4 regions of the Enterobacter sp. QK-SA4 genome follow, and region 1 is predicted to be linked to each of the others. Evidence: predicted binding sites of a transcription regulator. Region 1 holds the regulator's gene; each other region holds the start of a gene.
What was found. The regulator CRP, encoded in region 1, controls carbon source genes, mostly activating them, when cyclic AMP is high. The targets are predictions, from matches to a motif close to ATGTGANNNNNNTCACAT.
Positions count from the first base shown of each region.

Region 2: AC1VYI_RS23610 (PTS mannitol transporter subunit IICBA) is a predicted target of CRP. The motif match lies at 2,255-2,272, and genes of this name have one in related genera.
Region 3: cdd (cytidine deaminase) is a predicted target of CRP. The motif match lies at 4,741-4,758, and genes of this name have one in related genera.
Region 4: AC1VYI_RS12705 (sugar transporter) is a predicted target of CRP. The motif match lies at 3,752-3,769, and genes of this name have one in related genera.

Region 1 covers NZ_JBXFXH010000007.1:390,423-398,197, forward strand. Annotated here, with positions in the region: gene AC1VYI_RS03295 (YccS/YhfK family putative transporter) at 1-1,890, opposite strand, end outside; gene crp (cAMP-activated global transcriptional regulator CRP) at 1,948-2,580, opposite strand; gene AC1VYI_RS03305 (OsmC family protein) at 2,892-3,296, shown strand; gene AC1VYI_RS03310 (phosphoribulokinase) at 3,363-4,232, opposite strand; gene AC1VYI_RS03315 (YheU family protein) at 4,263-4,481, opposite strand; gene AC1VYI_RS03320 (hydrolase) at 4,478-5,500, opposite strand; gene AC1VYI_RS03325 (ABC transporter ATP-binding protein) at 5,613-7,517, opposite strand; gene kefG (glutathione-regulated potassium-efflux system ancillary protein KefG) at 7,656-7,775, shown strand, end outside.
Region 2 covers NZ_JBXFXH010000007.1:4,569,681-4,577,455, reverse strand. Annotated here, with positions in the region: gene mtlD (mannitol-1-phosphate 5-dehydrogenase) at 1-65, opposite strand, end outside; gene AC1VYI_RS23610 (PTS mannitol transporter subunit IICBA) at 164-2,071, opposite strand; gene AC1VYI_RS23605 (DUF3302 domain-containing protein) at 2,731-3,087, shown strand; partial or broken gene AC1VYI_RS23600 (HlyD family secretion protein) at 3,135-4,226, shown strand; gene AC1VYI_RS23595 (glutathione S-transferase) at 4,317-4,925, shown strand; gene selA (L-seryl-tRNA(Sec) selenium transferase) at 5,029-6,414, shown strand; gene selB (selenocysteine-specific translation elongation factor) at 6,411-7,775, shown strand, end outside.
Region 3 covers NZ_JBXFXH010000007.1:1,565,639-1,573,413, forward strand. Annotated here, with positions in the region: gene mglA (galactose/methyl galactoside ABC transporter ATP-binding protein MglA) at 1-366, shown strand, start outside; gene mglC (galactose/methyl galactoside ABC transporter permease MglC) at 382-1,392, shown strand; gene AC1VYI_RS09050 (glutamine synthetase family protein) at 1,442-2,830, opposite strand; gene sanA (outer membrane permeability protein SanA) at 2,955-3,671, opposite strand; gene cdd (cytidine deaminase) at 3,798-4,682, opposite strand; gene AC1VYI_RS09065 (CidB/LrgB family autolysis modulator) at 4,812-5,507, opposite strand; gene AC1VYI_RS09070 (CidA/LrgA family protein) at 5,504-5,899, opposite strand; gene dusC (tRNA dihydrouridine(16) synthase DusC) at 6,067-6,999, shown strand; gene AC1VYI_RS09080 (carbohydrate porin) at 7,301-7,775, shown strand, end outside.
Region 4 covers NZ_JBXFXH010000007.1:2,344,291-2,352,065, reverse strand. Annotated here, with positions in the region: gene AC1VYI_RS12730 (sialidase family protein) at 1-917, shown strand, start outside; gene AC1VYI_RS12725 (NanQ anomerase/TabA/YiaL family protein) at 914-1,384, shown strand; gene AC1VYI_RS12720 (SDR family NAD(P)-dependent oxidoreductase) at 1,386-2,063, shown strand; gene AC1VYI_RS12715 (PhzF family phenazine biosynthesis protein) at 2,060-2,851, opposite strand; gene AC1VYI_RS12710 (PhzF family phenazine biosynthesis protein) at 2,879-3,667, opposite strand; gene AC1VYI_RS12705 (sugar transporter) at 3,845-5,041, shown strand; gene AC1VYI_RS12700 (MarC family NAAT transporter) at 5,085-5,750, opposite strand; gene marR (multiple antibiotic resistance transcriptional regulator MarR) at 6,006-6,440, shown strand; gene marA (MDR efflux pump AcrAB transcriptional activator MarA) at 6,461-6,841, shown strand; gene marB (multiple antibiotic resistance protein MarB) at 6,874-7,092, shown strand; gene eamA (O-acetylserine/cysteine exporter) at 7,125-7,775, opposite strand, start outside.

The sequences.
Region 1 (7,775 bases):
CGCGTCATACTCCAGACGTTGCTGACACCTCTGCAACGCAATTTCACACGACTGCAAATAGCGCTGCGCCAGATCCGGCGTCAGCATCGTGTGCTCGCGCGCCAGCGTGGTCATGGCGTTAATGTGCTCGACGATAAACTGGCTGTGCGTCACCCAGAGCTTCATGTCTGCCAGATAGTGCGAGTTAAAGCCCGGCTCCTGCATCGCCTGGTTGAGCGAGTTAAACAGGGCGTTGTGCGCCTGGTTGACCTTCATCCGCTGATAGGCCAGCGGGGAGGGCTGCGGGTCGTCGCTCAGGATCAGGCGAATAGCCTGCTGGTCGGCTTCCAGCGCGTCGTGGGCGTTCTGCCTCAGCAGCCCGCTCTGCCACTGCGGCCACAGCCAGACCATTCCGCCAAAGGCAATCAGGCAGCCGATCAGGGTATCAATCAGCCTGGCGACAATAAACTGTTCGCCATTGAGCGTGAGCAGCTGCAGGGTATATACCGCCGTCACCGTAAAGCCCACCATCGCCCAGCCGTAATTTTTTCGGATAATCAGGTAGCTCACCAGCGTGATCGCCAGCATGCCTGCCAGGGTATAGCCTTCCGGCACGTGGAAGTGCAGCGTCACGCCCGCAATGATCAGCCCGGCCATCGTTCCGCCAGCCCGGTGCAGAATACGCACACGCGTGGCGCCGTAGCCGTTCTGGGTGACAAACAGCACGGTCATTAAGATCCAGTACGGTTTCGGCAGGTGCAGCGCCATGCCCATCAGGCTGGCGGTACTGAGCATCACGCTAATCCTGGCGGCGTTGCGCAGGGCGGACGATTTAAGAGAAAGATAGCTTTTGAGCGCGGGCAATAACGGAAGCCGTTTTTGCTTATCCGCCATCAGGTCGCGGGGATAAAGCGGGCGCTGCGTGCGCAACACGCGGGCGATGCGGCTGAAGTGCCAGGCGGCAAACTGGCCGACCGGGTTATCGGGATGCTGGCGGGCGATTTTCTCCAGCGCGCCCAGCTGTTTTTCCATGTTAAAGCGCGTCGGGTAGCGGTGGTAGAGAATATCATCGGCCAGCACGCGCAGACGTGCGGACACGGTTTGTGCGTTCCAGCGGATCACCGCTTCGGCGTGGCTGCGCTCGACCAGCTTTTGCACCTCCTGCGGGTGATGAAGGCTTACGGAGATGTGCTCCTGCAGATCCAGCCCGACCTGGAAGGTGCGCAGCAGCCGTTTGTATTCGTGGTTCTTGTTGGCGGCGAGCATATGCAGCTGCTGATAGCACTGGCTTATCAGGTCCACCACCTTCTGCTGGCGCGTCAGCAGCGGCGGTAAGGATTTTTCCGGGTCGGTATGCTGGGTGAGCAGGGTATATTTGGCTTCGCAGTAATCCGCAAGCTGCACATAGAGCAGGCTCAGGGATTCACGCAGCGGCTGTTCGCGCCACAGCCAGAACCAAAACCAGTTAAACAGCCCGTACCACAATGTCCCCAGGGCGTAGATCAGCAGCGGCTCCCACACCGGCATGTTCCCGGCGAGGCTCAGCGTGAAAATGGCCGCAATCAGCGAGGCGGGAAGCAGGCGGGCGTGCAGCGAACTGATTTCCGCCGTGACGCCGAGCGTCATCGCCAGCACGGTCAGGATCAGCGGCAGCGGGATATCCCGGGCAAGCAGAAGCTGCACGGCGAGGCTACAGCCGGCAAACAGGCAGCCACCGATAATCAGGCGTTTGAAAAAGCGCTTATGCGGCGTGTCCAGACCGGCGATGTTGCAGCAGGCGGGCACGAGGGAAAACAGCAGGCCTTGCTGAAGATGTCCGAGGATCAGGCCTATGGCCACAGGAAGACACAACACCAGCGTTTGCCGCAGTGCGTAGTTAACTTCCGGGTGATAGATCAGCCTGCGCCACATGGGGAGTAGAGACAAAAACGGCGTGACACCCTGCGGTGACACGCCGTTTGAGCGGAATTAACGCGTTCCGTAGACCACGATGGTTTTACCGTGGGCGGAGATCAGGTTTTGATCTTCCAGCATTTTCAGGATACGGCCCACTGTTTCACGGGAGCAACCGACGATCTGACCAATTTCCTGACGGGTAATTTTAATTTGCATGCCGTCCGGGTGGGTCATAGCGTCTGGCTGTTTCGCCAGGTTCAACAGGGTTTGTGCGATACGGCCGGTAACGTCCAGGAAGGCGAGGTTACCCACTTTCTCTGACGTGACCTGCAGACGGCGCGCCATCTGGGAAGAAAGACGCATCAGGATGTCAGGGTTAACCTGAATCAGCTGACGGAACTTCTTGTAAGAAATTTCAGCCACTTCACATGCTGTCTTTGCACGAACCCAGGCGCTACGTTCCTGGCCCTCTTCAAACAGGCCCAGTTCACCGATGAAATCGCCCTGGTTCAGATAAGAAAGGATCATCTCTTTCCCTTCTTCATCTTTGATCAGCACTGCCACCGAGCCTTTAACGATGTAATACAACGTTTCCGCTTTTTCACCCTGGTGAATCAGCGTGCTCTTCGATGGGTACTTATGAATGTGGCAATGAGACAAGAACCATTCGAGAGTCGGGTCTGTTTGCGGTTTGCCAAGCACCATGCGCTGTTATCCTCTGTTATAAGCTGTCACCAGAGTCATCAGATGCATCCGGACTCTGGGGTTGCAATCGAATTCTTACCCATACCCTGGGAAGTCGGCTACCGTAACGTTTCGCAGCCAGTAAAGTTTGATGTCCTCTGCATACACGTGTAACGTCAATGTATTACTGTAGCATCCTGAGTGTTTTAGCATAGCTTTCGCCGCGTGTCTCCTGGTGTCTCGCTTCAGCATGATGCAGGTCGCCTTCCATTGCGAGAAATGTAACGCACGCGTAATCTGTCACCAAAAATGCAACGTTGGAGTTAATGAATATGCAAGCGCGCGTGAAATGGGTTGAAGGTTTAACGTTCCTGGGCGAGTCCGCGTCAGGACACCAGATTTTGATGGACGGTAACTCCGGCGATAAAGCGCCAAGCCCAATGGAAATGGTGCTGATGGCGGCAGGGGGTTGCAGCGCCATTGACGTGGTGTCGATTCTGCAAAAAGGTCGTCATGACGTGACGGATTGTGAGGTTAAACTCACATCAGAGCGTCGCGATGAGGCGCCACGCCTGTTCACCCATATTAACCTGCACTTTGTGGTCACCGGTAAAGAACTGAAAGACGCGGCGGTCTCACGTGCGGTGGACCTGTCTGCGGAGAAGTACTGCTCTGTGGCGTTAATGCTGGAGAAAGCGGTAAAAATCACGCATTCGTATGAAGTGATCGAGGCGTGATTGATGGGGCATCGTGCGTGTTGATGCCCTCACCCTAACCCTCTCCCACTGGGAGAGGGAACATGCTCACGCGATCTGCTTCCCTTCCATCAGTCGCTCCACCAGCGGCGTCATGATGAGCTCCATCGCCAGCCCCATTTTCCCGCCCGGCACCACTAACGTATTCATGTGCGAAATAAACGAGCCCTGCAGCATTGCCAGCAGCCACGGGTAATCAATGCCTTCGAGATTGCGGAAATGGATCACCACAAAACTCTCATCCAGCGACGGGATGCTTTTGGCCGCGAACGGGTTGGAGGTGTCCACCGTCGGCACGCGCTGGAAGTTGATATGGGTGCGGGAGAACTGCGGCGTCAGGAAGTTAATGTAATCCTCCATGGAGCGCACCACCGAGTCCATCACCGCTTCGCGAGAATGGCCACGCTCGCTCATGTCACGCGTCAGCTTCTGGATCCACTCCAGGTTTACGATAGGAACCACGCCGACCAGCAGATCCACGTGGCGCGCCACGTCGTGTTGAGGGGTGACCACGCCGCCGTGCAATCCTTCGTAAAACAGGACGTCGGTGGGTTCCGGCAGCGGCTGCCAGGGGGTAAAGGTGCCCGGCACCTGATTCCAGGGTACGGCTTCATCATAGGTGTGCAGATACTTGCGGGACTGCCCTTTGCCGCTCTTGCCGTACTCTATAAAGGTTTGTTCCAGCAGGCCGAAGTCATTGGCTTCCGGGCCGAAGTAGCTGATGTGTTTACCCGAATCGCGCGCCTTACGAATGGCCATGTCCATCTCCGGACGCGTGTAGCGGTGAAAGCTGTCGCCTTCGACCTCCGCCGCACGGAGATTCAGCTGGGCGAAAATCTTGCGAAATGCGAGGCTGGTGGTGGTGGTTCCCGCACCACTCGACCCCGTAACGGCAATAACCGGATGTCTGGCAGACATAGCAACTCCCTGACTGAAAAGGGTGGAAGATCAGCCGTGAAACGCGTTGCGGGGCATGATATTGACCGTCTCATGCAGTTCTGACCACACCAGCACCACGTCGCCGCTTTTCAGCTGGCGCTTAACATCGTTGACCTTTTGCTCAAGCGAGCGTTCCTGTTCACCATAATCGGTGCCTTCGCGTAATACAAAGCTTTCAATCAGATTATCGAGCGTTTCGGGAGCCAGATCCTGCCAGGGAATAATCATTTTGCACCGTCCAGATAAGGGGTCAGCCAGTCAGGAATACGCGCCTCAAGCCACATTTTCGGGCGGCGCAGCGTGCCGCCGATAAACCCGACGTGGCCGCCATGCTCGGTCAACTGATAGTGAACGTTGTCGGGCAGGAATTCCTGAGCGGGGATCGAGTGATGATCCATAAACGGGTCATCTTTGGCATGAATAATCAACGTTGGCTGCGTGATCTTGCTGAGCAGCGGCATGGCGCTGCACTGACGATAATAGTCAATCGCATCGGCGAAGCCGTGGATTTTCGCGGTGATCAGGTCGTCGAATTCGCGAATGCGGCGCACCTTTTTCAGCTGGCGCAGGCTGACCGGCAGGGTATCCGGGTAGGCCTTCAGCTTACGCGCCGCGTTGGCCTTCAAAAGGTTGAGCAGGTAGCGCTGATAGACGCGGGAAAAGCCCTTATCCATGTGGTAGCTGCACTGCTCGAGCATAAACGGCGCGGAGACAATGACGGCGGCATCCAGCGGGACGCTTTCACCCTCTTTGGCCAGCAGACAGGCCAGCATGTTGCCGCCCAGCGAGTAGCCCACGGCGGCCGTTGGCTCGGTGCCATAATTTTCCCGCAGCCAGTGTAAAAACCACGTCCCGTCTTCGGTTTCACCCGAGTGATAAATGCGTTTCTGACGATTCGGTTCGCCGCTGCAGCCGCGAAAATGCATCACCACGCCGAGCCAGCCGCGCGCTTTTGCCGCCTCAATTAGCCCATGCGCATACGGGCTGTGCAGGCTGCCTTCCAGACCGTGGAAAACCACCAGACGCGGCTTATGGCGAGCCTGTTCCGGCGCTTCGCTCCAGGCGAGATCCAGAAAGTCACCGTCTGGCAGGTCAAGCCGTTGCCAGTGCGGGGTGAACTGAACCTTGCGGCGGATCAGTCGCGGCAGCATGGTCTGCAAATGGGGATTGGCCACGCCGCGCATAGGCACGAACTCAGTGCTGTCTTCGGCCGCAATGTCGAAGTCTGATGGAATGATTTGGGTCATAAGCGCGATGCTGATTCTTGTCGGAAATTTACGATACTTTCCGAATTGTACCCCGTTTAAGCTGGATTTCCGAACCCGGTACGGATTCTGTTCTTCAAACGGGGTAAACAGGTCAGTCAGCCTGCAGCATCGCTTCCAGCTGTTCCTGCGCGTCGAGCCACGCCATCTCGCACTCTTCGAGACTGGATTTGGTCTTCGCCTGGGTTTGCAGGCAGTCGGTCAGCTCAGCCTTGCGGCTCTGGTCATACAGGCCGCTATCGCCGAGCTTCTCTTCAACGATAGCCAGCGTGGCGTTGAGTTTTTCCATCTCTTTTTCGAGACGGGTAATCTCTTTACGCAGCGGCTGCGTCTGGGTGCGAAGCTCCGCTTCACGACGCTTCTGGTCTTTACGCGCCTGCGCGCTGTTGGCGTTGTCTTTCGCTGACTCTTCCGGCTGGTTTTCCTGCTTCTGCACGTCCGTCAGCCACTGCTGGTAGTCTTCCAGATCGCCGTCGAACGGTTCAACTTTGCCGCCGTGCACTAAATAGAGATCGTCCGTGGTGGAGCGGATCAGGTGACGATCGTGCGAAACCACCACCAGCGCGCCTTCGAACTCAATCAGCGCTTCGGTCAGCGCCTGGCGCATGTCGAGATCCAGGTGGTTGGTCGGTTCATCGAGCAGCAGCAGGTTCGGGCGCTGCCAGACGATCAGCGCCAGCACCAGGCGGGCCTTTTCGCCGCCGGAGAAGCGCTCGGTGTTTTCAGTTACCTTATCGCCCTTGAAGCCAAAGCCGCCGAGATAGTCGCGCAGCTTCTGCTCCATCTCCTGCGGCGCCAGACGCGCGAGGTGCTGAATCGGCGATTCATCCGCGCGTAAAAATTCCAGCTGATGCTGGGCGAAGTAACCCAGCTTGATGCCCTTCGCGAGGCCGATTTCGCCGCTGACCGGGTTAAGCTCGCCCGCCAGCAGTTTGATCAGCGTCGATTTACCGGCGCCGTTACGCCCCAGCAGGCCAATGCGTGAACCCGGCACCAGGTTGAGCTTGATGGAATCGAGAATAATGCGGTCGGCATAGCCCGCGCTGACTTTCTCCATCTTCAGCAGTGGGTTAGGCAGGCTTTCCGGCTCGCGGAAGCTGAAGTGGAACGGGTTATCCACGTGCGCCGGGGCGATCATCTCCATACGTTCCAGCATCTTGATGCGGCTCTGGGCCTGCTTGGCTTTTGAGGCTTTGGCCTTGAAGCGATCCACGAAGCTCTGCAGGTGCGCCACGCGCTGCTGCTGGCTTTCGTACATGGACTGCTGCTGGGCGAGACGCGTCGCGCGCTGGCGCTCGAAGGAGCTGTAGTTGCCGGTGTACTCGAACATCGTTTGCTGTTCGATATGAATGATTTTATCCACTACCGGGTCAAGGAAGTCGCGGTCGTGGGAGATCAGAATCAGAGTGCCCTGATAGCTCTTGAGCCACTTCTCCAGCCAAATAACCGCATCGAGATCGAGGTGGTTGGTCGGTTCGTCAAGCAACAGCAGGTCAGAGCGGCAGATCAGCGCCTGCGCCAGGTTGAGGCGCATACGCCAGCCGCCGGAGAAGTCGCTGACCGGGCGTTCCAGCTGTTCGTTGCTGAAGCCCAGGCCGTGCAGCAGGCTGGAGGCGCGGGAGCGAATGGTCCACGCGTCGATGGCGTCCAGCTTGCCGTGAACGGTGGCGATGGCGTGGCCGTCGTTGCGCTCGTTAGCAGCATGAAGTTCCGCTTCGAGCTTGCGGTATTCACGGTCGCCGTCGATAACATAGTCGAGTGCCGGTTCGCTCAGCGCCGGCGTCTCCTGGTTTACCCAGGCGAGCTGCCAGTTCCCCGGGAAGGTAAAGTTACCGCCATCCGCGCTAATCTCGTTTTTCAGCAGCGCCAGCAGGGTGGATTTACCGCAGCCGTTTTTGCCGACCAGACCCACTTTTTGGCCCGGGTTGATGGTAGCAGTGGCGTTATCCAGCAGGACGCGCACGCCGCGACGAATTTGTAACGAGGAGAAAACAATCATAGAAGCGCCGTATGTTCCGACTATGTTAATTTGTCATTATGATAATGTAAGGTGTGGGCCATTTTCCGCACCGGGCCGCCATGGTAGCCCAAAACAGCGACGATACACAAAAACAGAAACAAGACCGGGAGGGGAATGATGTCTCAGACAGCAAAAGTGCTGCTGCTGTATGCCCATCCGGAATCTCAGGACTCGGTGGCAAACCGGGTGCTGCTTAAGCCGGCCACACAGCTTAGTAACGTAACGGTGCACGATCTC
Region 2 (7,775 bases), 4.2 Mb from region 1:
TCTGCCAGCAGTTTACCGATAAAACCACGACCGATGTTACCTGCGCCAAAATGTAATGCTTTCATAGATTTAACCTTCATCAATGTTTTTACCCGAGAGGGCTGGGGTGAGGAACGTTTCCCCTCACCCTAGCCCTCTCCCCAGAGGGGAGAGGGAAGAGGACTTATTTATTAAGAAGTGCCAGGACTTCTTCCACGCTGGTAGTGCTCGCCAGACGCGCAATGACAGACTCATCGTCCAGCGCGTTGGTCAGGCTGGTAATCACCTGAATGTGCTCGTTGTTGCGAGCGGCGATACCAATCACCAGACGGGCGATGTCGTCTTCTTCTTCACCGAAGCGCACGCCCTGCGGATACTGACAGAATACGACGCCGGTTTTCAGGACGCGATCTTTCGCTTCAACCGTACCGTGCGGCACCGCGATGGATTCGCCCAGGTAGGTTGGCGTCAGTTTTTCGCGTTCCAGCATCGCGTCAACATATTCAGGCTGAACGTAGCCTCCTTTCACCAGCTGCTCGCCGGCAAAGCGAATCGCTTCTTCTTTGGTTGCCGCTGTGCGACCGAGGAAGATGTTTTCCGCACCCAGTTTGAACAGGTGGGCGTTGCTCTCGTCAAAGCTGTCCTGCAGGCTTGAGCGCACTTTCACTTCGTTGTCTTCGTGACGCTGCGCCGCAACCAGACGTTCGGTCAGGCTGGTGTACAGGCCGCTGTCGAGGAAGTTAGTCAGCGAAATGTGCTGTGCCTGCGGTACCTGGCGCATGGCGCGTTCAGTCAGGTCGCGGTGCGTGATGACCAGGTCAACGTCCGGCGGCAGGCTGTTAATGGCGCTGTTGGTGACGGAGATGTTGGTCAGGCCCGCATCCTGCACTTTCTTACGCAGCACGCCTGCACCCATTGCGCTGGAACCCATACCGGCGTCACAGGCAACGATGATTTTACGCACGTGGCTCAGGTCGTTAGAGACATCACCAGCCGCCAGCGGGGTCGCGCCTTTGGATTCGGCTTTCATGTCGTGCATACGACGGGTCGCCGCTTCGATATCGTCGTCTTCTTTCACTTTACTGGTTTTCAGCAGGATAGAAGAGACCACGAAGGAGACCGCCATTGCCGCACAGATGGCCGCGATGTTCGCGAAGTACGCCCCTTTTGGCGTCATCGCCAGCACCGCCAGGATAGAACCCGGAGAGGCTGGAGACACCAGACCGCCGCCCAGCACGCTCAGGGTGAACACGCCGGTCATACCGCCAAGGATAACGGCCAGGATCAGACGTGGGTTCATCAGCACGTACGGGAAGTAAATTTCGTGAATACCGCCCAGGAAGTGAATGATTGCCGCACCGCCAGCAGACTGCTTAGCGCTGCCGCGACCAAAGAACATGTACGCCAGCAGAACGCCCATACCCGGACCCGGGTTAGCTTCAATCAGGAAGAAGATGGATTTGCCGAGATCGTGAGACTGCTGAATACCCAGCGGCGAGAAGATGCCGTGGTTGATGGCGTTGTTCAGGAACAGGATTTTCGCCGGTTCAACGAAGATAGACGCCAGCGGCAGCATGTCGTGCGCAACCATGAAGTTAACGCCTGCCGCCAGAATTTTGGACAGCACTTCAACCGCAGGGCCAATGCCGAGGAACGCCAGAATCGCGAGGATCATCCCGATGATGCCCGCAGAGAAGTTGTTCACCAGCATTTCGAAGCCGGATTTGATCTTACCATCAACCCAGACGTCGAATTTCTTAATCGCCCAGCCGCCAAGAGGACCGGCAATCATTGCTCCGAGGAACATCGGCATATCCGCACCGACGATAACACCCATGGTCGTGATAGCGCCCACTACGCCACCACGGTCACCGCCCACCAGACGACCACCGGTGAAACCGATGAGCAGCGGCAGGAGATAGGTAATCATTGGGCCAACAAGTTTCGCCAGCGTTTCGTTAGGCAACCACCCTGTCGGAATGAACAATGCAGTGATGATACCCCACGCGATAAACGCGCCGATATTTGGCATCACCATGTTGCTGAGGAAACGACCAAAGCTTTGAACTTTGATCTTGAAATCGGATGACATAAAACACCCCTTCTTCTGTTTACGCTTAGGCTTGCGGCCCGAGGTTTATTGTTAATGAGGCGGCAGAGGTAGCCGGGCCCTGTTCTGATGCTGTGAAATCTGGCACTGAATCGTTCAACTGTCCAGACAGCGAAAATTTGTGTGACGCATGTCACGTAAAGATAGGGGGGGTGGATGTCAATGAGGTGATCCTGGTCACAAAAAAGGTGGGCAAAAAAAATACGATGGCGAGAAATACGGCAAAAACCATCCTTTTTTGTGATGGTTGTCACGCTTTGGTTTTGTGTGTTTGTTTCTGGATTGTGACTGATTTCACAAAATATTTTTATGCAGATTTCTCCGGCTGTGATCGGCGGCAAACTCTGTTTAGCGATTCGGCGTCAGGATGGCATAGCGCGACACGTTAAGCTAAAAAACCACTTTTGATGTGTGGTATGGCGAAAAGTTAAAACGTGGATTACGCTAATATTGTAAGGTTAAGTATATTATTATTCAGGATATATTTTGACACGCTTATAAACTTGCACGGAGATATTATAAAAACCGATACTCCCCGGCTCTGAAATAACCAGCATACCTTATGTATTTCAAAATAAATTAATTAGGTTGCGTACTGTTTTATTAATTCAATGAGTTGACGTTGTTTAAGTGAGGAGAATATGTTTCTCAACTATTTTGCGCTGGGCGTATTGATTTTTGTATTTCTGGTTCTGTTTTATGGAATCATCGCCATCCATGACATTCCTTATAATATGGCCAAAAAGCGTAACCATCCGCATGCCGATGCGATTCATACGGCAGGCTGGATTAGCCTGTTTACGCTCCATGCCATCTGGCCGTTCCTGTGGATATGGGCCACGCTATACCGTGAAGATCGCGGCTGGGGGATGCAAAACCACATCACCAAGCCTGATGAGGTTCCGGGCATGGATGCGCTGGCCAAACGCGTGGCAGAATTAGAACAAAAGCTGGCCGCGGTAAAGCCTGCTGCTGATAATAACACGCTGGAGCGCTAATCATGGATCTGTTGATTATTTTGACCTACGTGGCATTTGCCTAGGCCATCTTTAAAATATTCCGCATTCCGGTAAACCAGTGGACGCTTGCCACCGCAACATTAGGCGGGGTGTTTATTGTTGCCGGACTTATTCTGTTAATGAACTATAACCATCCGTACACCTTTACGGCGCAAAAAGCGGTTATTTCTATTCCGATTACGCCGCAGGTTACCGGGGTGGTTAGTGAAGTGACCGATAAAAATAACCAGCTCATTAAAAAAGGCGAAGTGTTATTTAAACTGGATCCGGGCCGCTATCAGGCGCGCGTCGACAGACTCCAGGCCGACCTGGTGACCGCGACGCATAATATCGACAATCTTAAAGCGTAGCTGGCGGAAGCCGTCGCCAATACGACGCGCGTTTCCGCAGAGCGTGACCGCCTGTATAAAGATTATCAGCGCTACCTGAAAGGCAGCCAGGCGAAGGTGAATCCGTTCTCTGAAAGCGATATCGACAACGCGCGGCAGAACTATCTCGCGCAGGATGCGCTGGTAAAAGGCTCCGTTGCTGAACAGACGCAAATTCAAAGCCAGCTGGACAGCATGGTGAACGGCGAACAGTCGCAGATTGCCTCCTTACGCGCGCAGCTTGCCGAAGCCAAATACAACCTGGATCAGACCGTGGTCCGTGCGCCAAGCGATGGTTACATCACCCAGGTGCTGATTCGTCCGGGGACCTATGCCGCCGCGCTGCCTTTGCGTCCGGTGATGGTCTTCATTCCTGAACAGAAGCGTCAGATCGTGGCCCAGTTCCGCCAGAACTCGCTGTTGCGTCTGAAGCCGGGCGATGAAGCGGAAGTGGTGTTTAACGCACTCCCGGGTCAGGTGTTTACCGGTAAGCTCACCAGCGTTCTGCCAGTAGTGCCAGGCGGGTCTTATCAGGCACAGGGTGCGCTGCAGGCACTGACAGTCGTGCCGGGTACGGATGGCGTACAGGCGTTGATTGAGCTGGAGCCTAACGCCGATGTCGATGCCCTGCCAGACGGTATCTATGCCCAGGTGGCGGTCTACTCGGACCATTTCGCCCACGTCTCGGTGATGCGTAAAGTATTGCTGCGCATGACCAGCTGGATGCACTACCTCTATCTCGATCACTAATCCTTCCGGGGCAGGAATGCGACACGCAAACCTGCCCTTTTTTCATCGCTTGATCCATACTGACTTTTTTCCGGCATCAAGGATCAGGCAATGAAACTCATCGGTAGCTACACCAGTCCCTTCGTGCGAAAGATCTCGATTCTCCTGCTGGAGAAAGGGATTGAATTTGAATTCATCAATGAACAGCCCTACAACGCTGAAAACGGCGTCGCGCAGTACAACCCGCTGGGGAAAGTCCCGGCGCTGGTGACGGACCAGGGCGAATACTGGTTCGATTCCCCGATTATTGCGGAGTATATCGAGCTGCTGGGCGTTGCCCCGGCAATGCTGCCGGCTGACCCAAAAGCGGCGCTGGCAGTGAAGCAAATTGAAGCCCTGGCCGATGGCATTATGGATGCGGCGTTAACCTCCGTGCGTGAACAGGCAAGGCCCGCCGCCCAGCAGTCGGAAACGGAACTGTTACGCCAGCGGGAAAAAATCAGCCGCAGCCTGGACAGGTGCGAACAGCTTATCCGGGAAGGAAAGATTCAAACCGACAGCCTGAACCTGGCAACCATCGCCATCGCCTGCGCCATCGGCTATCTCAACTTCCGCCGGGTTTCTCCTGGCTGGTGCGTCGACCGTCCGCTGCTGGTGAAACTTGCAGACACGCTTTTTAGCCGCGAGAGCTTTGCCCGTACCGAACCGCCAAAGGCTTGACGCGGGTTATAACACTTCGGCGTCGGAGGTTGTACAATCCCTACACATGTTAACTCCCTCTCCCGTCGGGAGGGGGGAAGATATTTACTCGCCAGGCGCCTTCATGACTACTCATCATTCGCTGTACAGCCAGATCCCCGCTACCGACCGTCTCCTTCGCGAGCCCCGCATTCATGCTGCCGTTGAGCGTTTTGGCCATACCGCGACGGTGGAGATGTTACGCCTGCTTCAGGACGAAGCCCGATGCGCTATTCAGTCAGAAAACGCCTTGCCCGAATGGTGCGCGGCGTGGGAGCAGGAAGTTGAGCACCGGCTGGATGAGAAAGCGCAAAGCGCGTTACGCCCGGTGATTAACCTGACCGGTACCGTCCTGCATACCAACCTGGGACGCGCGCAGCAGGCGGAAGAGGCTATCGCGGCGGTTGTTCAGGCCATGCGGGCGCCCGTGACGCTGGAGTACGATCTGGACGGCGCCGGACGCGGGCATCGTGACCGGGCGCTGGCGGACCTGCTGTGCCAGCTGACCGGCGCGGAAGATGCCTGCATTGTGAATAACAACGCCGCAGCGGTGCTGCTGATGCTGGCGGCCACCGCCAGCGGCAAAGAAGTGGTGGTTTCCCGCGGCGAGCTGGTGGAGATTGGCGGGGCGTTTCGTATTCCGGACGTGATGCGCCAGGCGGGCTGCACGCTGCATGAGGTGGGCACTACCAACCGCACCCATGCGAAAGATTATCGCGCGGCGGTGAATGAAAATACCGCCCTGCTGATGAAGGTTCACACCAGCAATTATCATATTGAAGGCTTCACCAAAACGGTTGAAGAGGGCGAGCTGGCGGCGATTGGCCGCGAACTGAATATTCCGGTGATTGCCGATCTCGGCAGCGGCTCGCTGGTGGATCTGAGCCTTTATGGGCTGCCGAAAGAGCCGATGCCGCAAGAGATGATTGCCGCAGGCGTCAGCCTGGTCAGCTTTTCCGGCGACAAGCTGCTTGGCGGGCCGCAGGCCGGGATTATCGTCGGCAAGCGCGAGCTGATTGCGCAGCTCCAGCAGCATCCGCTCAAGCGCGCCCTGCGAGCCGATAAAATGACGCTGGCCGCGCTGGAGGCGACGCTGCGGCTCTATCTCCATCCGGAGAAACTGGCCGACCGCCTGCCCACGCTGCGTCTGTTAACCCGCGATGCCGCTTCGATTCGCGCCCAGGCCGAATTACTGCTGCCGCGCATTGCCCCGTGCTACCCCGATTTTGATGTTCGCATTGAACCCTGCCAGTCGCAGATTGGCAGCGGTTCGCTGCCGGTGGACAGGCTGCCGAGTGAAGCGCTCACGTTCACCCCGCGTGACGGGCGCGGCAGCCACCTTGAAGCCCTGTCGTCGCGCTGGCGTGGCCTGCCCGCGCCGGTTATCGGGCGGATTTACGATGGCCGAATGTGGCTGGATCTGCGCTGCCTTGAAGATGAAGAGCGATTTCTGGAGATGTTGTTGAAATGATTATTGCCACCGCCGGTCACGTCGACCACGGAAAAACCACGCTACTGCAGGCGATTACCGGCATAAACGCCGACCGCCTGCCGGAAGAGAAAAAGCGCGGCATGACCATCGATCTGGGCTATGCCTACTGGCCCCAGCCTGACGGTCGCGTACTGGGTTTTATTGATGTTCCGGGGCATGAAAAGTTTCTGTCCAACATGCTGGCGGGCGTGGGGGGCATCGATCATGCCCTGCTGGTGGTGGCCTGTGATGATGGCGTCATGGCGCAAACCCGTGAGCACCTGGCGATCCTGCAGCTGACCGGCAACCCGCAGCTGACCGTGGCGCTGACCAAAGCCGATCGCGTGGATGACGCACGCGTCAGCGAAGTGCGCGAAACGGTACAGGCGACCTTGCGGGAGTATGGTTTTGCCGATGCTCCGCTTTTTGTCACCGTGGCGACAGAAGGGCGCGGTATCGATGAACTTCGCCACCACTTACGGCAGCTTTCGTCGCGTGACCACGCCAGCCACCACCGCTTCCGTCTGGCGATTGACCGGGCGTTTACCGTGAAAGGCGCGGGGCTGGTGGTGACCGGTACGGCGCTGGGCGGTGAAGTGAACGTAGGTGATACGCTCTGGCTGACGGGCGTTAACAAGGCGATGCGCGTGCGAGGCTTACATGCGCAAAACCAGCCCGCGGAGCGCGCTCATGCCGGGCAGCGGATCGCGCTGAACATTGCCGGGGATGCGGAAAAAGAGCAGCTTAACCGCGGCGACTGGCTGCTGGCCGATGCCCCACCTGAGCCGTCTGAACGCGTCATTGTTTGCCTGCAGACAAACGTGCCCCTGACCCAATGGCAGCCGCTGCATATTCACCACGCGGCCAGCCATATCACCGGACGCGTGTCGCTGCTGGAAAACGACCTTGCCGAACTGGTATTCGATTCACCGCTCTGGCTCGCAGACAACGATCGTCTGGTTCTGCGTGATATTTCCGCGCGGGAAACGCTTGCCGGGGCGCGGGTGGTCGCGCTGAATCCACCGCGACGCGGCAAGCGTAAACCTGAATATCTGCAGTGGCTGGCTGCTCTGGCGCAGGCCAGCGATGATAACGCCGCGCTGCGGGTGCATCTTGAGCGCGGTGCGGTGAGCCTGCGTGATTTTGCATGGGCACGCCAGCTGAGCGAGGAAGGGTTACGCCTGCTGGCCCAGCAGCCGGGCTTTATTCAGGCTGGAAACAGTCTGCTAAACGCCCCGGTTGCTGCGAACTGGCAGCGTAAGATACTGAGCACGCTCGCAACGTACCATGAACAGCATCAGGATGAGCCTGGCCCGGGCCGTGAGCGTCTGCGGCGCATGGCGCTGCCGATGGAAGACGAT
Region 3 (7,775 bases), 1.2 Mb from region 1:
ACCCAATGGGTTATTGACTCCATGCGCGTGAAAACGCCAGGGCACCGCACCCAAATTGGTTCGCTGTCAGGCGGTAACCAGCAGAAAGTCATTATCGGACGTTGGTTATTAACCCAGCCAGAAATTCTGATGCTGGATGAACCGACCCGCGGTATTGACGTCGGCGCGAAGTTTGAAATTTATCAGCTGATTGCCGAGCTGGCGAAAAAGAATAAAGGGATCATTATTATTTCTTCCGAAATGCCGGAATTGTTAGGGATCACGGATCGTATTCTGGTTATGAGCAATGGTCTCGTTGCCGGTATTGTTGACACCAAAACGACAACGCAAAACGAAATTTTGCGTCTTGCGTCTTTGCACCTTTAAGATCAGGGGCTCCTCATGAGTGCGTTAAATAAAAAAAGTTTTCTCACTTACCTGAAAGAAGGCGGTATTTACGTTGTTCTTTTAGTACTGCTGGCTATCATCATTTTCCAGGACCCTACGTTCTTAAGCCTGCTGAACCTGAGTAACATTCTGACCCAGTCCTCCGTGCGTATTATCATTGCGCTGGGCGTGGCGGGCCTGATCGTAACCCAGGGGACGGACCTTTCTGCCGGTCGTCAGGTGGGGCTGGCGGCGGTTATCGCGGCAACCCTGCTGCAGTCGATGGAAAACGCCAACAAGGTCTTCCCGGAAATGGCCACCATGCCGATTTTCGTGGTGATCCTGATTGTCTGCGCCATCGGTGCGGTGATTGGTCTGATCAACGGTATTATCATCGCCTACCTGAACGTGACGCCGTTTATCACCACGCTGGGTACGATGATCATCGTTTACGGTATCAACTCCCTGTACTACGACTTTGTCGGTGCTTCCCCAATCTCGGGTTTTGACAGCGGCTTCTCGACCTTTACGCAAGGGTTCATCGCGCTGGGCAGCTTCCGCCTGTCGTATATCACCTTCTATGCGCTGATTGCGGTGGCCTTCGTCTGGATCCTGTGGAACAAAACGCGCTTTGGTAAAAACATCTTCGCAATCGGCGGTAACCCGGAAGCGGCGAAAGTCTCCGGCGTGAACGTTGCCCTGAACCTGCTCATCATTTATGCCCTGTCCGGCGTGTTCTACGCCTTCGGCGGGATGCTGGAAGCGGGTCGTATCGGCTCTGCAACCAACAACCTTGGCTTCATGTACGAGCTGGATGCGATCGCAGCCTGCGTGGTGGGCGGCGTCTCCTTCAGCGGCGGCGTGGGTACGGTACTGGGTGTGGTGACCGGTGTGATCATCTTCACCGTCATCAACTACGGCTTGACCTATATCGGCGTGAACCCGTACTGGCAGTACATCATCAAAGGCGCCATCATTATCTTCGCGGTTGCGCTGGATTCACTGAAGTACGCGCGTAAGAAGTAATTGCTCCTCGCGTTATCCAGCCCGCTCACCGAGCGGGCTTTTTTATGCCTTATGCCAGCTGTGACTCCTCTCGGGTCACAATGCGCTCAAACCAGTCGAGTTCAGAGAGTTTGCAGGCGACCCACTGTTCAGAAAAGGCGTCGCCCAGGCTGTCGGTGAGGTACTGACAGCGGGCAAAGGCCTCAATCGCCTCCTGCTGAAACAGCGGCAGCTCGGGACGATCGTGCTGCGGTTCGGGCAAATCCTCGTCGTCGGTGTTTTCCAGCCCGTACAGCATACCGGTCAGGATAGTGGCTGCCACCAGATACGGATTGGCATCGGCCCCGGCCAGCCGGTACTCGATACGACGGTTGTGGTCATCAGAGCAGGGAATACGCAGGGCGGCGGAGCGGGTGTTATAGCCCCAGGAGTTAAATACGGGCTCCGTCAGGTTTTTACGCAGGCGACGAAACGCGTTAACGCCCGGCGCAAGAATGGCGACAGAGGCGGGCATCAGCGCCAGCTGCCCCGCGATGCATAAACGCATCATGCTGTTAAGCGCGTTCACCGGGGAAGCAAAGACGTTTTCGCCGTGACGATTGTTCAGGCTGAAATGGAAGTGCAGGCCGCTGCCGGACAGCTGGCTGAAAGGTTTAGCCATAAAGTTGGCCTGCAGGCCGTGCTTTTCGGCAACGTAACGGGTCAGGCGACGAAGCGCCAGCACGTTATCGCAGACCTCAACCACGCGATGGCTGTGCTTCAGGTTTAATTCGTACTGACCGGACTCGGCTTCTGCCACGATCCCGGACAGCGGGATGCGCTGCAGGTGCGCCAGCTGTTCCACCTCGTCAAACAGTGCCGCATGGGCCGTCGTAGTATCCATATGAAAACAGCCCTGATTTTGCGGATCCCGATCGTCATGCCCCGTCAGATAGAATTCGATTTCCGGGGCAATCACCGGGAAGAGGCCGTGCTGGTGGAAGCGGGCCAGCACCTTCTGCAGTATCACGCGCGGCTCAAGCGGGCAGGGGGTATCGTCGCTGTCTTTCATCGTCAGCAGGATCTGCGCGTTGTGCTGCGGATCCTGCGGGCAGGGGCGCAGGGAGCCGGCGACAGGAACGCAGAGTCGGTCCGGCTCATCATGAAGCGGGGCGGCGATTTTTCCTTTCTGATCCATCGAGTAGACCGAAAGGGGAAAATAACAGCCTTTTTCCAGGCTCAGCATGCTCTCCACCGACAGACGCTTGCCGCGCATCGTGCCGTTGATATCGTTCAGGTAAACGTCTACATGTTTCGTCTGCGGGTAACGTTCCAGATAATCTGCCACTTCCACTGAAATGTTGTGCTGCAGGGCGTCAATTTTTTCATCAAGCCAGAGACCGGAATTGAGTGCGCCAGGAAGTGATAAACCGGGAAAGTTAAAATACGGACGGAGACTTTTGAGGAAAAACGCATTCATTATTGAGTTCATAGTCATTCTTCAATGAAGCCGTAGCGGCAGTGAACTCAGCTTAAAAGAGCCGACGTAAAGGGGAGGTAAAAAGCGTCAGGCCCGGCGTAAAGAAAGTATAAAGGCGGTCCTGTTATTTCTCTTTTTTCTGCATATCAAGCAGCTGCTCGGGCGTGACGGCCGGGTAACCCTGCGCGTCTTCCGGCACTTCGTGCATCGCCGGAATCGGCACCAGCGGGCCTAAAAAGCGCGGTTCGCGTTTGAAGATATACAGATCGGCCAGGGCGCCAAAGCGCGCGCCGAACTCACGGACGCGCACGCTCAGCATGTCCTTTGGCGACGGCACCGCGTAACACTGCGCCTGAATGCCCATATGCAGCGCGATAAACAGCGCGCGCTCGCAGTGGAAGCGCTGGGTGATGATGATGAAGTCGTTGGTGTCGAAGACTTTACGCGTGCGCACGATGGAGTCCAGGGTGCGGAATCCGGCGTAGTCGAGCACGATATCGGCAGGGTCCACGCCCGCGGCAATCAGGTCCTTACGCATCGTCACCGGTTCATTGTAGCTTTGCAGAGCGTTATCGCCGCTCAGCAGCAGGTAGTTCACCTTGCCGCTGTTGTAGGCGTTCAGCGCGCCCTGAATGCGGTAACGGTAATACTGGTTGATCACGCCGGTGCGGTAATACTTGGCGGTGCCGAGCACCACGCCAACCTGACGATAGGGCAGGTCCTGCAGGTCATCAAAGATGTAGGGGGCGGTTTTCCAGCTCATCCAGCGGTCAAGACCCAGCACGATCAACAGCAGTATGCCGACCAGGACAGACAGGCTGTAAAAAACGCGCTTTAACATGGAGATGGCTCGTTCGTGGATGAAATTTAACTCAGGCTACTTTACCCGCCTGGTTAGCGCAAGAAACAGCGACTCAACTGAGGGGTTTTTCAGCAAACTGGCGGGCATTTCTGCCCGCCGGAAGGATTACGCAAGCAGTACGCGGTCAATCGTCGTGCAGCCCAGCGCTTTAAGCGTCGCGGCGGTCGCATCCCACTGAATCAGCGGCGCATCGGCAATTTCTGCCAGAATAGCGCGCTGAATGTCCGGATAGTCATAGCCGTTCAGGCTCAGCAGGTTAAGCGCGCCCTGCAGCGGTGGCAGGGTTGGGTTAAACGCGGCGTTTTCCGCGTAGCTGCCGCTAAAGATCCGGCCATCGCGGCACTGCAGCGCCACGCCGCTCGGGGACTTGCTGTACGGCGTGTGGCTTTTGTTCGCCGCGCGAATGGCCGCCTGGCTCAGGTCATCGCCGGACAGGGCGTAACCGTGGTCCTGCTCGTCCATCAGCAGCGTTTTGATCTCCAGATCTTTCGGGCCAAACGCGTCAGGCAGATAATCCCCCAGCGTGTGCGGCGCGCGGCCTGGCAGATTGATGCGCAGCTGCAGCCCGCTGTTCAGCTCGTTCATAAACTGACGGCAGTGGCCGCAGGGGGTGTAGTTAACGGTAATGGCGCTCAGGGCTTTTTCACCGCGCAGCCAGGCGTGGCTGATGGCGCTCTGCTCGGCGTGAACCGTTTGCTGCATGGTCGCGCCCAGGAACTCCATATTGCCACCGAAGTACCAGGTTCCGCTGACGCCGCGCGCAATGGCCCCGACGTTAAAGTGGGAGAGATCGGCCCGCGCGCAGGCGGCAGCCAGGGGAAGCAGTGCGAAAGCCAGCGCGTCTTCGTCCAGTCCCGTTGCTTGTTTCAGCATCGTGACCTGCTCCGCGGTCAGCAGGGCGGGGAAGTGTGCATCTGCCAGAACGGGAGCCAGGGCTGACTGCAAATTCTCTGCAAGCTGGGCGAAAGCAGCTTGAAAACGTGGGTGCATGGCGTATGCCTCATAAAGGTTAATGGATCGGTAGTTTACGGAGCCGTCAGGGCTTTATATGTGATCCACTTCTCATTATGTATGCAACTTATGAAATCAAAATGAAATTTGCGCGACGCATCGCAAATTTTAGCCCATCACCGCCAGAATCAGCGGGAAAATGAACGGGGCCAGCAGGGAGGTGATAATCCCGCAGATCACCAGCGCCAGGGAGCTAAACGCCCCTTCCTGATAATCCAGCTCCGCACAGCGGGCGGTGCCCAGGGCGTGGGAGGCGGTCCCCATCGACAGCCCCCGTGCCGCTTTAGTATGAATACGCATCCCGTTCAGCAATGTGTGACCAAACACCGCCCCGAGAATACCGACGAAAATGACGCACATCGCGCTGATGGCCGGGATCCCGCCGAGGCTCCCACCGACCGCCATCGCGATAGGCGTGGTTACCGATTTAGGCAGGATCGACGCCGCAATCTGCGGAGAGGCCCCCATCAACAGCGCTACCGACGTGCCGGTGATCATCGCTACCAGGCTGCCCACAAAACAGATGGTAATGATGGATTTCCAGCGGGCGCGGATCTGGTGGAGCTGTTCATATAAAGGAAAGGCGAGCGCCACAACGGCAGGCTGCAGCAGGTCGTTTAAAATTTTGCTGCCGGCAAAGTAGCGTTCGTAGGGAATGCCGGTGAGCAGCAGGAACGGAATAATCACCACCATTGCCACCAGCAGCGGGTTCAGCAATGGCATTTTAAAACGTGCGGCAAGCTTGCGCGCGGCGAAGAACACCGCCAGGGTTAACGGCAGCGACCACCAGATATTGGCCATCATTTTTTTGTTTTCTCCCCGACCACGTTACGTTCGCCATGCACCAGATGCGAACTCCAGCTCACAACCAGGAAAACCACCAGCGTACTGACCGCGCAGGAGACCACAATCGGGCCGAACTGGGCCTTGAGCAAATCAAAATACTGCATGACCCCGACGCCGATAGGCACGAAAAGCAGCGCCATATAGCGAATAAGGACGAAGCAGCCGGGATTGACCCATTTTGCGGGCAGGATTTGCAGCGCCAGCAAAACAAAGAGGATCAGCATACCGATAATGCTGCCGGGAATGACGATCGGCAGCAGCGACGCGATGAAAATCCCGGCATACAGGCAGGCGTAAATCAGGACGAATGCGCGCAGATATTGCCAGATAATGTTCAATGATTTGCTCATGGTGATAGTCCTTGCTGAAACGCATTCATCATACAATTAAACTCAAAAATGTGCCACGGATCACATCATGAAATTTGAGCATACCAGACATTCCAGAATGGAAAGTCGCGCTTTCCACATACATACAGAGCAGATACTATAGCGCGTCTTTTTCCACAGGTACTGCTATGCGTGTTTTACTGGCCCCAATGGAAGGCGTGCTCGACTCCCTCGTGCGCGAGCTTCTGACCGAGGTGAACGATTACGATCTCTGCGTGACGGAATTTCTGCGCGTGGTCGATATGTTGTTGCCGGTAAAATCCTTCTTCCGCCTGTGCCCCGAGCTGCACAACCAGAGCCGGACCTCTTCCGGTACGCTGGTGCGTATTCAGCTGCTCGGCCAGTATCCCGAATGGCTGGCGGAGAACGCCGCCCGCGCGGTTGAGCTGGGCTCTTACGGGGTGGATCTCAACTGCGGCTGTCCGTCGAAGCTGGTTAACGGCAGCGGCGGCGGGGCGACCCTGTTGAAAGATCCTGAGCTGATTTACCGCGGCGCGAAGGCCATGCGTGAGGCCGTGCCTTCGCATTTGCCGGTGACGGTGAAGGTGCGCCTGGGGTGGGACAGCGACGCGCGGCAGTTTGAAATCGCCGATGCGGTGCAGCAGGCCGGGGCCACCGAGCTGGTGGTGCATGGCCGCACCAAAGAAGATGGCTACAAGGCCGAGCGCATTAACTGGCAGGCGATCGGCGAGATCCGCAAGCGCCTCTCCATTCCGGTGATCGCCAACGGTGAAATCTGGGACTACGCGAGCGCGCAGGCCTGTCTGCAGGCCACCGGCTGCGATGCGGTGATGATCGGTCGCGGCGCCCTGAATGTGCCGAACCTCAGCCGGGTGGTGAAATATAACGAGCCGCGAATGCCGTGGGCAGACGTCGTTACGCTGCTGCAAAAATACAGCCGACTGGAAAAGCAGGGCGATACCGGTTTGTATCACGTCGCGCGAATTAAACAGTGGCTGAGTTATTTACGCAAAGAGTACGATGAAGCGCTGGGATTATTTCAGGAGATTCGGACATTACAGACTTCGTCTGATATTGCCCGGGTGATTCAGTCAAAATAATAAGCGTTAAATTGCTCACACTTTTTTAAAGCAGAAAACAGTTCTGGTTTTCAACGTGGCGCGACGGTGTTAAGGTGCCACTGTTTTCAACGCAGGATTGTTACTGGCTAACAGGCAAAACCTAAGCGTTTCACAGCATTTTCGCTGTGGAGCGCTTAGGTTTTTTTTTGCCTCTCGTTTACTCAGGAGAGAAATTTGGCTTAGCGCTTTTTACTGATTTTAAAAAATGAAATATCGACAGGAAATAGAAAAATTTCCTGCGGCCGGTTACGCACAAAATACTCAATCACAGGTTGTTATCATGGCATATAAAAATAAACTCTATGCGCTCGCCTTATTGACGATATCCCCGCTGTCGGTGGCGCAGGACTGGAACGGAACGGTATTAGGATTTGAAGCTCCTCCGGAGCCTGTTCTGGGCGAAATGCTCGGCATACGTAAAATCCTCAACGATAACGGTTTTACCTGGAATCTCGGATATCTGAATGAAATTGGCTGGAACGGAGGCGGTGGCTATAACCACGACTCCCACGTGGCCTATATTGACCAGTTTGCGCTGACCTTCAACCAGGATCTTGAGCGCTGGACCGGTATCCCGGACGCGCGTATCGAAGGGAACATCGTCAACCGTAACCACAATGACGACCTCACCACCAAACGCGTGCAGGACCCGCGCGTTAACTTTAACGATCTGACCCAGGAGAGCTGGGGCGGACAGTCCATTACCCGCCTGGGCTGGCTGACCTTTGCCCGCAGCTTTGACGACCGGCGTCTGA
Region 4 (7,775 bases), 2.0 Mb from region 1:
CCACACGTTCCGAACAGAACCCGGTTCTGTTCCTGGCCCCGGACAACGTCCTGTGGCTGCTGTGGACCGCGCAGATCTCAGGTAATCAGGATACGGCTATCGTTCGCTATCGCCAGTCCCGGGATCTGGGGAAAACCTGGGGGGAGATCGCTACCCTGCTCGATAAACCGGGCACGTTTATCCGCCAGCCGATTGTCGTGGTGGATAACGGTAACTGGCTGCTCCCGGTGTTTTATTGCCGTACCCAACCAGGTGAGAAATGGGTCGGAAACGACGATATCAGCGCGGTAAAAATATCCGGAGACGGCGGCAAAACGTGGCGCGATGTTGAAGTACCGGAAAGCCTCGGCTGCGTACATATGAATATTACCCGCCTGCTCAACGGCACACTGGTCGCCCTGTTCCGCAGCCGCTGGGCAGACAATATCTATTACAGCCAGTCAACGGATAATGGCGAAAGCTGGTCCGTACCGGAGCCCACGGATCTCCCTAATAATAACTCCTCTATCCAGGTGACCACGCTTGCGGGCGGTGAACTCGCGCTGGTCTTTAACCCCATTAGCGCCGACGGGGCGCGGGAACGTCGCGCCTCGTTATACGATGAAATTGACGATGGTGATGACCGCAAGGAGCCGGTTGTTACCCACGGTCGGGCGGCCTTCTGGGGCGCACCGCGGGCGCCGATGACCGTCGCCATTTCGCCTGACGGCGGAAAAAGCTGGTCGTGGCAGCGTCATCTGGACGAGGGGGATGGTTACTGCATGACCAACAACTCTTTGGAAAAGCTGAACCGCGAATTCTCCTATCCCAGCATCAAACAGGGGCCCGATGGCGCGCTTCATATCGCGTACACCTACTTCCGCCAGGCCATCAAATATGTGCGGGTGACCCCGGAATGGGTTAAGGAGTCCATATGATTATCGGTCATCTCAACGCCCTGCCGCTGGCAGGGCTTCCGTCGACGTTGTACGCCCTGCTATCCCGTCCGGACTGCACGCTGCAGGCGCTCAGCGAACGCGATGACGGGTGCTGGCAGCCGGAAAATGCAACCTGGTTTTGCCAGATTGGTCCGGCGCAGACGCAGCCACGTGCAGATCGGCATACGGAGTACCATCGCCAGTGGGCCGATATTCAGGTTGTACTGGCAGGAGAAGAACATATTTATGCTGGCGCACGCCCCACTGGCAAGCCGGAGGACGAAGAGCGTAAACCGGATCTCTTTATTACTTCACCCGCTGAACACAGCGTGAGGATCCGTCTTGCCGCAGGAGACTTTGCGGTCTTTTGTCCGGGAGAACCCCACCAGGCGCTGTGCGCCGCAGAGGCGCCGCTGACCGTTCGCAAAGCGGTATTTAAAATTCCCCGAGCGATGCTGGAGGTCTGACATGCGTCACGCCGTCGTCACCGGGGCCAGCTCCGGAATTGGTGAAGCCATCGTCAAGCGTTTACTGGCGGAAGGCTGGCAGGTCACCGGGCTCAGCCGCCGGGCAGTGATGCTGAATGCCCCTGGCTTCACGGGCCTGCGCGTGGATATCAGCGATCCTGCTGCGCTGTGCAGCGCCCTGCAAACCATCGCGACGCCCCAGGCAGTGATCCATGCTGCAGGGATGATGGCCGCTGCGCCCCTGGGCCAGCTCGAAAGCGATGTGAGCACCTCACTGTGGCAACTCCACGTCCGGGCCTGTGAGGCGTTGTTTAACCATTTTGCGCCCACAATGGCCGCAGGTGGACGGTTTGTGGCGATTGGCAGCAGAACCTCTCGCGGTGCAGCAGGACGATCGCAGTACGTTTCCACCAAAGCAGCAATGGTAGGGATGGTCAGAAGCTGGGCGGCGGAGCTGGCCCCGCGCGGGATCACCGCTAACGTGGTCGCGCCAGGGGCTACCCAAACGCCGATGCTCAGCGCACCGGGGAGAGAAACCTCGCCGCCGAAGTGTCCGCCAATCGGACGTCTGATCGCCCCAGAGGAGGTGGCGGGACTGGTGAATTTCTTACTTAGCAATGAAGCCGCCGCTATCACCGGTCAGGAGATGGTGATATGCGGCGGCGCCTCACTCGGCTAGCGCAGGAAAACACGCCCTTTCAGATACAGGGTGGCCTGACCGCCGATCAGCACGCGGTCGCCCTTCAGCTCGCAGCGCAGATCCCCGCCACGGTGTGACACCTGGCGGGCATTGAGTGACGTTTTACCCAGCTTTTCGCTCCAGTAAGGGATCAGCATGCTGTGGGCAGATCCGGTAACCGGATCTTCGGGCACCCCTTCGCCCGGGCAGAAAAAGCGGCTGACGAAGTCATATTTATCGCCCGGCGCCGTCACGCAGATCATTTTATCCAGCGGAAGCATTGCCCCAATATCCGGCGTTAACGCTTCTACCTGCTGCTGGCTCTCCAGCACCACCATGTAATCGCGTCCGACGCGCACCTCTTTTGCCGCGGTGATGCCCAGCGCGCTAAACAGCAGCGCAGGTGGGGTCTCGACAACCTCCGTCGACCACGCGGGGAAGTTCAGCGTCAGCCAGTCGCCGCTGCGTTTGACGGTCAGCTCGCCGACAAAGCGCGTGGTGAAGGTGATTTCGGTATTCGGGTAATCAAGGTATTCGAAAATGACGTGCGATGCGGCAAGCGTAGCGTGACCGCAGAGGTTAATTTCATCCAGCGTGGTAAACCAGCGCAGCTCAAACCCACCGTCGGTGCGCACGAAAAAGGCGGTCTCAGACTGGTTATGCTGCTGCGCCATTTTGAGCAGCGTCTCGTCCGGCAGCCACTCTTCCAGAGGACATACCGCTGCGGCGTTGCCGCCAAAGGTTTTGTCGCTGAAGGCATCCACCAGATAAAAATCAATTTCCTGCATTGTCTCTTCCTCTCTTGTTATGGGTTTTTAGCGCAGAAAAACTGTGCCTTTCAGATAAAGCGTGGCCTGCCCGCTCATCAGCACGCGCGAACCTTTCAGCTCGCAGCGTACATCGCCGCCGCGCGCTGAAACCTGACGGGCAAACATCGTGGTTTTGCCCAGCTTTTCGCTCCAGTAAGGGATCAGCATGGTGTGCGCGGAGCCGGTAACCGGGTCTTCCGGGACGGAAACGCCCGGTGAGAAAAAGCGGCTGACAAAATCATATTCCCCCTCACCGCGCGCCGTAACGCTCACCTTATGCTCGCCTGGCGTCATCGCCGAGAAGCGTGGCGCAAGCGCTTCAACCTGCTGGCGATTATCCAGAACGATCAGCCAGGCGCGCCCTTTACGGGCTTCAACGTAGCGGCTGATACCCAGCGCCGAGAGCATCTCCGGCGGGGGTGTCTCTTCATGGGTTGGACATGCCGGGAAATCCAGCGTCATCCACTCCCCCTCCCGGCTGACCGTCAGGCGGCCAGAGGCGGTATCAAAGTGGATCCGCAAATCCGGGTAATCCAGCTCGGTAAACAGCACGTGCGCGGCCGCAAGCGTAGCGTGGCCGCAGAGATTGACTTCGGTAAGCGTGGTAAACCAGCGTAGCTCAATGCCCCCTTTACTGCAGACGAAAAAAGCCGTCTCCGACTGATTATGCTGCTGCGCCATTTTCAGCAAGGTCTCATCGGGTAACCATTCCTTGAGCGGGCAAACGGCGGCCGGATTGCCGCCAAATGAGGTATCGCTGAACGCATCTACCAAATAAAAATCAATCTCCTGCATTGTCTTACCGCCTGTTTTTATTGTGTTGTTCTTTTATATTCAATGAAAACGGCGTTCCCGGCTACCGCTTTCATAAGGTAAATATTGAGATCTGCATCACATAATGGTTGAGTTTTCGCCGTTCAACGTTTTAAGATCGTCTCCTCTTCTTTTCAGCAACGAATCTCCGACATCCCTATGACAACGAACACAGTTTCCCGCAGGGTTGCGTGGCTACGCGTGGTCACGCTGGCCATTGCCGCGTTTATTTTTAACACCACAGAATTTGTTCCGGTTGGGCTGTTGTCTGACATCGCTGAAAGTTTCCAGATGGAAACGGCGCAGGTGGGCATTATGTTGACCATCTACGCCTGGGTAGTGGCGCTGATGTCCTTGCCGTTTATGCTTTTGACCAGCCAGATGGAGCGGCGCAGGCTGCTGATCGGTCTGTTTGTCTTGTTCATCGCGAGCCACGTGCTGTCGTTTATGGCATGGAATTTTACGGTGCTGGTCATGAGCCGTATCGGCATCGCCTTTGCCCATGCGGTGTTCTGGTCGATCACCGCGTCGCTGGCGATTCGACTCGCGCCAGCGGGTAAACGCGCGCAGGCGCTGAGCCTGATTGCCACCGGTACCGCACTGGCGATGGTGCTGGGTCTGCCGATTGGCCGCATCGTAGGGCAATACTTCGGCTGGCGTACGACGTTCTTCGCCATTGGTATGGGCGCGCTGGTTACGCTGGTATGCCTGATTAAGCTGCTCCCCGCGCTCCCGAGCGAACATTCCGGCTCGCTGAAAAGCCTGCCGCTGCTGATGCGTCGCCCGGCGCTGCTGGGTATCTACCTGCTTACCGTTATTGTGGTGACGGCCCATTACACGGCGTACAGCTACATTGAACCCTTTGTTCAGGTGGTGGCGGGCTTTAGCGCCAGCTTTGCCACCGTCCTGCTATTGATCCTCGGCGGAGCGGGCATTATTGGCAGCGTGCTGTTCGGTAAGCTGGGTAACCGGCATGCGTCGACGCTGGTGAGCTGCGCTATCGGTCTGCTGCTGGCCTGCCTGCTGCTGCTGATGCCTGCCGCAGGCAGTGAAAGCCAACTGGCGATCCTCAGCCTGTTCTGGGGCGTGGCGATCATGATTATTGGTCTGGGCATGCAGGTGAAGGTCCTGGCCCTGGCACCGGATGCAACGGACGTCGCCATGTCGCTGTTCTCAGGGATTTTCAATCTGGGGATTGGCGCGGGCGCGCTGGTGGGAAATCAGGTAATACTGCACGTATCAATGTCGGCGATTGGCTATCTTGGCGCCATTCCGGCTCTGGTGGCGCTGATCTGGTCGGTGCTCATCTTCCGTAAATGGCCGGTGGCGCTGGAGGAGCAGGGTCAGCACGGGTGAGCCTTCTTGCCGGGTGGCGGCTTCGCCTTACCCGGCAATCACATCAATGATAGGTCTTAATAATTTCCAGCACGCCGTTAATAATAAACTGCACGCCCATACAGACCAGTAAGAAGCCCATCAGCCGGGAAATCGCCTCGATACCGCCCTTGCCTACCCAGCGCATAATGGCGCCAGAACTGCGCAGCGACGCCCACACGATAACCCCGATAATCGCAAAAATCAGCGGTGGTGCAACCGTCAGCACCCATTCCGGGAAGGTTGCGCTGTCACGCACCGTTGAGGCGGAGCTGATGATCATCGCGATGGTACCCGGCCCCGCCGTGCTCGGCATGGCAATCGGCACAAAGGCGATATTCGCACTCGGTTCGGTTTCCAGCTCTTCCGATTTGCTGGCCGCTTCCGGCGACTCATGTGCTTTTTGCGCCGGGAACAGCATGCGGAAACCGATAAAGGCCACAATCAGCCCCCCGGCGATACGCAGGCCGGGGATGGAAATCCCGAAGGTGTTCATCACCACCTGTCCGGCATAGTAAGCCACCATCATGATGGCAAACACATACACCGAGGCCATCATCGACTGATGGTTGCGCTCGGCGCTGTTCATATTCCCTGCCAGCCCGAGGAACAGCGCCACCGTCGTTAACGGGTTAGCCAACGGCAGCAAGACCACCAGCCCAAGGCTGATTGCTTTTATTAAATCCAACATAGTGCGTTGTCGTCCTTATCCATATTTAACACAGCAATTATAGGGTGAAAGTGTGACATTGAGCCATGGGCGCAACGCAACGATTATTTCCGTCCTGGAAAGATAACTCACAGTTATCTATATGATTTGAAAGACCTCAAAAAAAGTTCATGAAACGTTTTAGCAATTCGTGGCATCGGCTGACTCATTCAGTTGACTTATACTTGCCTGAGCAATAATATCTGCCGTGACTAACTACTTGCCAGGGCAACCATTGTGAAAAGCACCAGTGATATCTTTAACGACGTTGTTCCGCTGGGTCGTCTTATTCATATGGTAAATCAGAAAAAAGATCGCCTGCTCAATGACTATCTGTCACCGCTGGATATCACCGCAACACAGTTCAAAGTGCTGTGTTCCATTCGCTGCGAAGTGTGTATTACACCGGTTGAGCTGAAAAAGGTGCTCTCTGTCGATCTGGGCGCGTTAACCCGCATGCTCGATCGTCTCGTCTGCAAAGGATGGATAGAACGAAGCCCTAACCCGAATGACAAACGCGGCGTACTGGTGAAGCTAACCAGCGATGGCGCGGCCATGTGCGAGCAATGTCATCAATTAGTAGGACAAACACTGCATCAGGAACTAACAAAAAACTTAACGGCAGATGAAGTGGCAACCCTTGAGCTTTTGCTCAAGAAAATACTGCCGTAAACAGAAAAAGAGGTATGACGATGTCCAGACGCAATACTGACGCTATCACCATTCATAGCATTTTGGACTGGATCGAAGATAACCTGGAATCGCCGCTCTCCCTTGAAAAAGTGTCAGAGCGTTCAGGTTACTCCAAATGGCACCTGCAACGGATGTTCAAAAAAGAGACCGGTCATTCATTAGGTCAATACATTCGCAGCCGCAAGCTGACGGAAATTGCCCAGAAACTGAAAGAAAGCAATGAGCCGATCCTTTATCTGGCGGAGCGTTACGGATTTGAATCGCAGCAAACTCTGACGCGTACGTTCAAGAACTATTTCGACGTGCCGCCTCATAAGTACCGAATCACCAGCGTGCCGGGCGAATCCCGCTACCTGTATCCGTTAAAACACTGTAGTTAATCATCGCCTGTAAAGACGTAACCGAGGAAATCATGAAAGTTACCGCCTCCGCCGCCCTCGCCTTGCTGGTGCTGTTCTCCAGCCAGACCTTCGCGGAGCAAACCCCTCGTGCAACGCAGCAAAATAATCCTGATACGATAATTTTGCCGTCCGCACATGACCAGTCGCCTTATGATTTCAATCATATGGGTGCTGGTAGCGACAAATCCGACGAATTAGGCGTGCCTTATTATAATCAGCACGGCCTCTGATTCGTTTTTGCCCCGCAGATGCGGGGCTTTTTTTATGCCTTTTCGCTTACCCGCGTCGCCCGACGAACCCGCAGACCAAACACGTTGATATACAGCCCGGCCATGATCAGCACGGCGCCAAACAGCTGCAGCGCGCTTAGCGTTTCACCCAGCAAAATCGCTGCGCTGGCCAGTCCCACCACCGGCACCAGCAGGGATAACGGTGCAACACGCCAGGTTTCATAGCGCCCCAGCAGCGATCCCCAGATCCCGTAGCCCACAATGGTGGCGACAAAGGCCAGATAGACAAGAGAAAGGATTGTGGTCAGATCGATTTCGACCAGACTGTTCAGCATCACATCCGGACCATCCAGAATAAACGACGCCGCCAGAAACGGGATTATCGGGATCAGCGCGCTCCAGACCACCAGAGACATCACCGCAGGGCGCGCCTCGTGCTGCATAATCAGCTTGTTGAAGATATTCCCGCAGGCCCAGCTCAGCCCCGCCGCCAGCGTCAGCATAAAGCCGAGCAGCGCCACATGCTGACCATTCAGGCTGGCTTCAATGAGCACCAGCACGCCGAACACCGCCAGCGTAATGCCCGCCAGCTGTTTGCCCTGCAGACGTTCACTAAATACGAAGGCGCCGAGAATAATGGTAAAGAACGCCTGCGCCTGCAACACCAGCGAGGCCAGACCGGC